Regions from separate parts of the Vibrio artabrorum genome, predicted to be linked through region 1. Evidence: predicted binding sites of a transcription regulator. Region 1 holds the regulator's gene; the other holds the start of a gene.
The links. Region 1 encodes MetJ, which represses methionine synthesis genes. Its sites were predicted from a motif close to TTAGACNTNTANANGTCTAA; they were not measured.

Region 1 (4,435 bases):
GTAAAATTGCCGTCGCCCTGACGAAGCCTGCAAACTCTGCAGAAGATCTGGCACTTGCATACAGCCCTGGCGTGGCTGAGCCTGTTCGCGAGATCGCACAGAACGTCGATAACGTTTATAAGTACACAGGTAAAGGCAATATGGTTGCTGTTATCTCTAACGGTACGGCGATTCTTGGTCTCGGTAACCTTGGCCCTATTGCTTCTAAACCTGTTATGGAAGGTAAAGCGCTCCTGTTTAAGCGTTTTGCTGGTTTAGATTCTATCGATATTGAAGTAAAACACCGCACAATCGATGAGTTCGTTGATACGGTTGCGAATATCGCAGATACATTCGGCGGTATTAACCTGGAAGACATCAAAGCCCCAGACTGTTTTGAGATTGAACGTCGCCTGATTGAACGTTGTGATGTACCGGTATTTCATGATGACCAACACGGTACGGCGATTGTAACGGCTGCGGGTATGCTGAATGCGATTGAACTTCAAGGTAAGGAGCTTGAAGAGTGTAAGATCGTCTGTTTGGGTGCTGGCGCAGCGGCTGTAGCATGCATGGAACTACTGATTAAATGTGGCGCTCAGCGTGAAAAAATCTACATGCTTGACCGTAAAGGGGTGATCCATACACGTCGTGATGACCTAAATGAATACAAAGCGCTGTTCGCAAACAACACGGACAAGCGCACGCTTGAAGAGGTTATCGAAGGCGCAGACCTGTTCTTGGGTGTATCGGGGCCTAACCTACTGCCTGCTGAAGCTCTAACGCTGATGGCTGATAATCCCGTTGTGTTTGCATGTTCAAACCCAGACCCAGAGATCAAGCCTGAGCTTGCACACGAAGTCCGTTCTGACCTAATCATGGGGACAGGCCGCAGTGACTACCCTAACCAAGTCAACAACGTACTGTGTTTCCCATTTATTTTCCGTGGTGCATTAGACGTACGTGCGAGCGAAATCAATGACGAAATGAAGCTGGCGGCGGTGAAAGCGATTCGTGAACTGGCAAAAGAAGACGTTCCAGCTGAAGTATTGGCAGCTGCCGGTGAGACTACACTGGAGTTTGGTAAGGGTTACATCATTCCTAAGCCAATGGACCCACGTCTACTTCCTCGCGTAGCACGAGCTGTAGCGGAAGCGGCGGTTGAATCTGGCGTAGCTCGTATCGAGATGCCAGCTAATTATATGGCATAGAGACATATAGTATAGAAACTGGATGACATAGTTGTCTGATATCGTCGTTTCGTTATCGAGACGAAAACGAATAATAAAAAACCGACTCATCGGGAGTCGGTTTTTTTATGTCTCTGATTCACAGCACACTGATAAAACTAGTCAGTGATGCAAAAAATAGAGTTCAGCGATAGCGAATCAATAATGAAGGCAGTGACTGAGTTGTTTTTATTCTTCGTCAAACGCTTCGAATTCGATGCCCATTTCTGTCATCAGTTTTTTCACTTCAGCAGGGATATCGTCAGGACGATCTTTACGAAGGTCTTCATCCGTAGGTAGTGGTTGGCCTGTGTACGCATGTAGAAAGGCTTCGCACAGTAGCTCACTGTTTGTGGCATGGCGTAGGTTATTAATCTGGCGGCGAGTTCGCTCGTCAGTCAGAACCTTTAACACTTTTAGAGGGATAGAAACTGTAATCTTCTTTACTTGTTCGCTTTTCTTTCCATGCTCAGCATATGGGCTTATGTATTCACCATTCCAGTCGGCCATTGCGTACCTTCATCACTTTAGTTGTTAGAATAAATTAATAGTGGTGATTTTAGCGGGATTTACTGCCATAAGCAAAGACATATGGACGTCTAGAAGTGTTGACGTCTCACATTTATGGAAGTAAAGTGAATAACCTATATCTAGCACAGCCGCAAAATGCCGATCAGCCGCTGTGATTCTCAGACGCAAAACTTGTAAGGAAGCACCTATGAGCAGCCGGAAGCCAGCAACAATAGCAGTACGGACGGGCATCGAGTCAGACAAGCAACATCATGCCGTTGTCCCACCTATTTATCTGTCGACTAACTATGGTTTTCCCGCTTTTGGTGAAGTGCCAAAGTACGATTACACTCGTTCTGGTAATCCAAACCGCGGTTTATTAGAAACGGCACTGTTTGAGCTTGAGTCGGGCAAAGGCGCGGTTGTCACTAACTGTGGTACTTCGGCGCTTAACTTATGGGTTTCTGCTTTCCTAGGTGGTGATGATCTTATTATCGCACCACACGATTGCTACGGTGGTACTTACCGTCTGTTTAACACTCGCTCATTAAAAGGTGATTTCAACGTTCTGTTTGTTGATCAATCGGATCAAGTTGCACTGGATGCGGCGATCGCGCTCAAGCCAAAGTTGATCTTAATCGAAACCCCATCGAACCCATTGGTTCGTGTGGTTGATATTGCAGAAACTTGCCGTAAAGCGAAAGAAGTGGGTGCTCTGGTTGCTGTCGACAACACATTTTTGACCCCAGTGTTCCAAAAGCCATTAGAGCTGGGGGCTGATTTTGTTATTCACTCGACAACCAAGTACATCAACGGACACTCAGATGTGATTGGTGGCGTTGTGGTCACTAAGACAGAAGAGCATGCTGAAGAGCTAGCATGGTGGGGCAACTGTATTGGTGCGACCGGCACACCATTTGATAGCTACATGACGCTCCGTGGTATTCGCACGTTGGGGGCGCGTATGCGTGTTCACGAAGAAAGTTCTCGTGACATTCTGACGGCCCTACAACAACAAGAACTGGTGGGGACTATTTATCACCCAAGCCTTGTTGAACATCCGGGGCACGAGATAGCAAAGAAACAACAATCGGGCTTTGGTTGTATGTTGAGTTTTGAATTTGCGGGTTCTTTTGAAGCGCTTAAATACTTTGTTGATAAGTTAGAGCTGTTTTCTTTGGCAGAATCATTGGGCGGTGTTGAAAGTCTGATTTGTCATCCTGCGTCTATGACTCACCGAGCTATGGGGGAAGAAGCATTGGCTGAGGCTGGTGTATCTCAGCAACTGCTGCGTCTTTCGGTTGGCCTTGAAGATGCGGAAGACCTCATTGACGATCTCAAGCAAGCTTTTGAAAAAACACAGCACTTTATCACTGAAGGGGAGGCCTAATAATGACAAACTTTCGCCAGCTACATAAATTTGGTGGTAGCAGTTTAGCCAATCCTGAATGTTACCAACGTGTGGTCAATATTCTCAGAGACTACTCATCCGCAACGGACTTAGTTGTTGTATCAGCCGCAGGTAAAACAACCAACCGTTTGATTGAATTTGTTGAAGCGCTTGATAAAGATGGTCGTATCGCACATGAATGTCTGCAAACACTTCGTCAGTTCCAGCTTGGACTGATTGAAGCACTGCTTGAAGGTGAGGCTGCCATTCAGCTCACGGCAACCATTCAACAGGAATTTACCGCTTTGGGTGAGCTAACCGCCCCTTTGAGCGAAGCGCAAAAAGCCCAGGTGCTTGGACACGGTGAGGTTTGGTCTTCACGTCTACTCGCGGCTTTGTTGTGCCAGCATGACTTACAAGCGGTTGCTCAAGATGCGCGTGCCTTTTTACGAGCTGACGTGGGGGCTCAACCGGAAGTTGACCGTGCCCGTTCTTACCCTCTGATTAAAGAAGTCCTGGCACAGCATGCACATTGCCGTGTGGTGATTACGGGCTTTATGGCTCAGAACAGTGAGGGCGAAACGGTACTGCTTGGTCGTAATGGGTCGGATTACTCAGCGACCGTGATTGGTGCTTTAGCTGAGGTGGAGCGCGTGACCATTTGGAGTGATGTGGCTGGCGTGTACAGCGCCGATCCTCGTTTAGTGTCTGATGCGTGTTTATTGCCTCTGCTTCGCCTTGATGAAGCGAGTGAATTGGCTCGCCTAGCGGCTCCAGTGCTGCATAGCCGAACGCTTCAACCTGTGGCTCAAAGTGCTATGGATCTCAGCTTACGTTGCAGCTATCAGCCAGAAGCCGGCTCTACGCAGATAGAGCGAGTACTGGCATCAGGTCGTGGTGCAAAAATCATAACCTCTTTGGATGAAGTCTTCATTGTTCAGCTAACTTTCGGCCATGGACATGATTTCGGTCGTCTAGAAAATGAAGTTCTTGAAGGACTTCAGCGTGCTCAATTAGAGCCTCTAGCTTATGAGCTTGAACCTGATCAAAACTGCTTGCGCTTAGCCTACACCGAAGAGATAGCAGGCAGTGCATTAGAGTACCTACAAGATCATGCTATTGAAGCCGAAATTAAGCTTAAAGAAGGTTTCTCTTTAATTGCTGCTGTGGGGGCGGGAGTCACTAAAAATCCAAATCATTGTTACGGTTTCTACCAACAGCTTAAGGGTTCTCCGGTTGAGTTTATCTCGGAAGCTCATTCAGGCTTGAGCTTGGTGGCTGTGCTTCGTAAAAGTGAAACATCGGGTTTAGTGAAAGGTATACACTC
Region 2 (4,435 bases), 1.1 Mb from region 1:
TTGGATAGAGCAAATACAGCCCCAACACGACACTCATCAGTAACACTAAAAGAAATGAACCTAACACATTGTTTCTATTCATTTATCAGTGCCATTATTGATTGCATTCCAATTTAATCGACGTATGTTTAAAAGCGGTCAAACATTATACCCGACAGATATACAGATTAAAATCCTGCACACTGGTGGATCTGGGTTGGATTTTTCTCACTAATTAGAGTAATCAGGCAACTTTCTTGATTTAACTCAGACAATCATCTACCTCATTGGCGTTATAGTGATTTTCCTGTTCCTATAGCCGTGACTTCTTAAGAACGAGCGGAAACATAATGAGAATTAACAATGACCCAAATAAATGAACAACGTCTTGTCGACCATTTCTGTGATCTTGTGAAAATCGATAGTGAATCACGCAACGAAAGAGCCATTGCTGAAACGCTGGCTGAACAGCTAGGCGAATTAGGTTTCGAAGTCAGCAAACTGGCGGTGCCTGAAGAGGTGTCTAACGGATTCAACGTCTATGCTCGCCTTGATGGCACACTGCCAGGCAGCATTGTATTCAGTTGCCATATGGACACGGTAACGCCGGGTATTGGTATTGAACCCATCATTGAAGACGGTATTATCCGTTCAAAAGGCAATACAATTTTAGGTGGTGACGATAAATCCGGTATTGCGGCGATTATGGAAGCGGTTCGTGTAATCAAAGCTGAAAACCAAGCGCATAAAACCATCGAGATTGCGTTCACGGTATACGAAGAAGGCGGCCTGTTTGGCTCGCTGAACTTTGATATGTCTTACATTCAATCTAAGCACGCTATTGTTCTTGATACCGGTGGTCCAATTGGTACCATCGTAACCGCAGCGCCTGGTCAACAAAAGATTTTAGCTAAAATCAAAGGTCGCCCTGCTCATGCTGGTTTAGCGCCAGAAGAAGGCATCAGTGCCATTCAAGTGGCAGCCGATGCCATAACCAAAATGAATCTACTGCGTATTGACGAAGAAACAACAGCAAACGTAGGGATTGTTGAAGGCGGTCAAGCAACCAACATCGTTATGCCAGAGCTTAAAGTTGTCGCAGAGGCTCGTTCTCTAAATGGTGAGAAATTGACAGCGCAAGTTGAACACATGATTTCAACCTTTGAAGAGAGCGCAAAACAGTTCGGGGCAGAAGTGGAAATTGAATCGACTCGTGCTTACGATGCATTCGTAATCGCAGAAGATCATCCGCACATTCTTTCTATCAAATCGGCGTTTGAGAAACTTGGCGTAAAAGCGAACACCAAACGTAGCGGTGGCGGCAGTGATGCAAATAACTTCAATGCGAAAGGCTTAACAACGGTTAACCTTTCAACGGGTATGGCAAAAGTGCATACGACCGAAGAGCATATTGCAGTGAAAGACATGGTTGCAATCACTGAGTTTGTTGTCGCTTACGTAACACAATAATCTCATGAGCGATTAGGGGGTTGCTGTTGACTCTCCCCCTATTCATCACTAAAAAGCCGAGACATCACAATGATTCTCGGCTTTTTGTTTTTTAATTTTTGCTTTCGGCTGTTCAAGCTGGAGGCTAAAGTTCACCGGAACGGGATACTCGGCTAAAAGCCCCTGCGCTTCCAGAACTGCCCTTCGTCTTTCGCAACGAGTTCGAATGTTTTATCGGCAATGATATTGCCTTTGAGCTCAACGGTCATTCGCCATTTGCCCAACTTGTTTGAGACAGGAGCCCAAATGGTGTCGCCTAGATAGAAATCCCAGTCGTTGTTACTCACATACTCTTCCCCAGCAAACGGTTCGAGAACTTCGCCTTCGTCTGTGGTGATATTGGGGTGATAAATGCAGTAGCGAATTTTCTCACCTTTGGCTTTTTTAATATTCAAGATGTAGCCAAATTCCACGTCAATTTCTGCGTCGACAATGGTGGTGAACGCTTGAATTTTTGGAAGATGTTTGGATTTGGAGTCCCACGTCGTGTAGATACCGTAAGATGTCATGTCGACGACTGCCGATCGCTTTGCCATTATGTATTACCTAATTTTCATCGTTCTTTGACATTGGCGGTTTTAGCCAGCCAAAGAACAAAAGCCTATTCTTGCCAATCTTTTGCCATACGCTTAATCACAGACGGTTCAATATCATGAATGCTGCCAAATTGCTCTCGGCACACCTCAATGACCAAATCCGCTTGATATTGACGAGCGAGCTGGCGATACGCTTTCATCTCCCATTGTTTGATGAAGGTATTTGACACCACGACATCCAGCCCCTGCTTCAAGCCGTTTTCAGCCATGTTCTGACACCACTCATGTGCCTGTTGCAGCTGTCTAGAGTCAAACCGATATTCGCCTTGGTCGTTCACAAAGTACATATCAGCTTCAACATGTAATGCATGGTAAGTTTTTGCTTTCGTCGACTTCCCCGAACCAGGTAGCCCTCGAATGAGTATTAACTTCATCTATCGCTTTATCATTCAATTCTAAACCATCAAGTTACCTAAAATACCAATCGATGACATTGATAACAATCACTCGAACTAGATCCATAGAACAAATAGGCAAACCTCTGCGAATTTGGGTGCAACACGCGCGCACCGCCCCCCAAATGAGGCATGACAAAAAGTATCAGAGACGAAATATGCCTCTCGATCCACTTTGCATATCGACAAATGTATCAAACTATTATAAATTTAGCGGTATAGACGTCTAAATATCTATCTTAGGGAGAAAACTGTGCCTATTCGCATTCCAGACCAACTACCAGCATCCGATGTTCTGCGTCAAGAGAATATCTTTGTCATGCCGGTTTCAAGAGCATCGACACAGGAAATCCGTCCACTTCGAGTCTTGATCCTTAACTTAATGCCAAAAAAAATTGAGACTGAAACTCAATTTTTACGCTTATTGTCAAACAGCCCACTTCAGGTAGACATCGAACTTCTGCGTATTGATGATCGACCAAGTAAAAACACACCAGCAGAACATTTAGATAACTTCTATCGTCAATTTGAAACGATAAAAAGCCGTAACTTCGATGGCTTGATCATCACTGGCGCACCGCTTGGTTTAGTGCAATTTGAAGATGTCATCTACTGGGATCATCTCAAAACCATCATGGAATGGGCAAACAAGCATGTCACGTCAACGCTCTATGTCTGTTGGGCGGCTCAAGCGGGTTTGAAATTACTGTATGATTTGCCAAAACGCACTCGCAAAGAGAAGCTCTCTGGTGTTTACAGCCACGAGATACATAACCCATACCACCCTATTTTACGCGGGTTTGATGATACTTTCTTAGCTCCGCACTCTCGCTATGCTGATTTCTCTGAAGAGTACCTCGCTGAGCACACTGATCTTGATGTTCTCGCAACTTCTGATGTCGCGGGGGTGTATCTAGCGGCGACCAAAGATAAGCGAAACGTGTTTGTAACGGGTCACCCTGAATACGACTCTCATACACTTCACAATGAGTACATCCGAGATTTGGGCGAAGGCATGGAGCCTGTGATTCCAATCAACTACTATCCGAACAACAACCCAGACAATAAGCCGATTGCTAGCTGGCGTAGCCACGGACATTTGTTGTTCTCAAACTGGCTAAACTACTGCGTTTACCAACAAACGCCTTACGATTTAGAGCACTTCAGTGAAGAGAATTTCACTAAAGACGATTAAACCATAACGCGTCTTAGACCATTCGATATCAAGTTGCGTCCAATCGGCGATGAATCATCCGCCCTTTGGACGCCGCTTTTTATGGTGAATGGATCGCATTCCAAAACAGATTTATCACTTCAACTCATGCGATTTCATATGATGGTTCACTCTTCATAAGGAGCTGCGCATGCCTGCTAAGTCGTTATCGTCAAAATCCACATTATTATCAAGCCTCTCGTTACTCATCACTCTCTCTCTGGTGGGGTGTGTTTCAGTGACTGAAGGGCCACTTCAGGTAGAGAGCGACCCAATTGCGATGTCTGAATCTCGTATTGAGTTAGGCTTAGGTTATCTAGGACAAGGTAATATGATGAGAGCCCGTGAAAACCTAGAACTGGCGGTCAAGCATGCGCCAAACTATTACCGAGCGCGACTTTCGATGGCACATTACTACGAACAAGTCGGTGAAGTGAATGAAGCAAGATCGACCTATCAGAAAGCGCTTCGTTTGGATTCCAAAAACGGTAATGTACTGAATAACTACGGTACGTTTTTGTGTAAGCAAGGCGAATATGAACAAGCTGATAAATATTTCAATCGCGCCATTGAACAGCCTTACTATTATTTGGTTGCTGCCAGTTATGAAAACGCCGCGTTTTGTGCGTTTAAAGCGGGTCACATTCACCAAGCGAGGCACTATTTTATCAAAGCCATCGACCACGATCCCAACCGCGAGAGGTCGATATTACAGCTTTCAAAAGTTGAAGTCAGTGAAGCCG

Region 2: a site for MetJ is predicted at 2,690-2,709, ahead of metA (homoserine O-acetyltransferase MetA). Genes of this name have one in related genera too.

Annotation. Positions count from the first base shown of each region.
Region 1 covers NZ_AP025458.1:2,781,072-2,785,506, reverse strand. Annotated here, with positions in the region: gene OCU36_RS12645 (malic enzyme-like NAD(P)-binding protein) at 1-1,190, shown strand, start outside; gene metJ (met regulon transcriptional regulator MetJ) at 1,398-1,718, opposite strand; gene OCU36_RS12635 (O-succinylhomoserine (thiol)-lyase) at 1,927-3,108, shown strand; gene OCU36_RS12630 (bifunctional aspartate kinase/homoserine dehydrogenase II) at 3,111-4,435, shown strand, end outside.
Region 2 covers NZ_AP025458.1:1,643,504-1,647,938, forward strand. Annotated here, with positions in the region: partial or broken gene OCU36_RS07375 (GGDEF domain-containing protein) at 1-82, opposite strand, end outside; gene OCU36_RS07380 (M20/M25/M40 family metallo-hydrolase) at 343-1,449, shown strand; gene OCU36_RS07385 (DUF3859 domain-containing protein) at 1,602-2,024, opposite strand; gene OCU36_RS07390 (ATP-binding protein) at 2,090-2,458, opposite strand; gene metA (homoserine O-acetyltransferase MetA) at 2,733-3,674, shown strand; gene pilW (type IV pilus biogenesis/stability protein PilW) at 3,844-4,435, shown strand, end outside.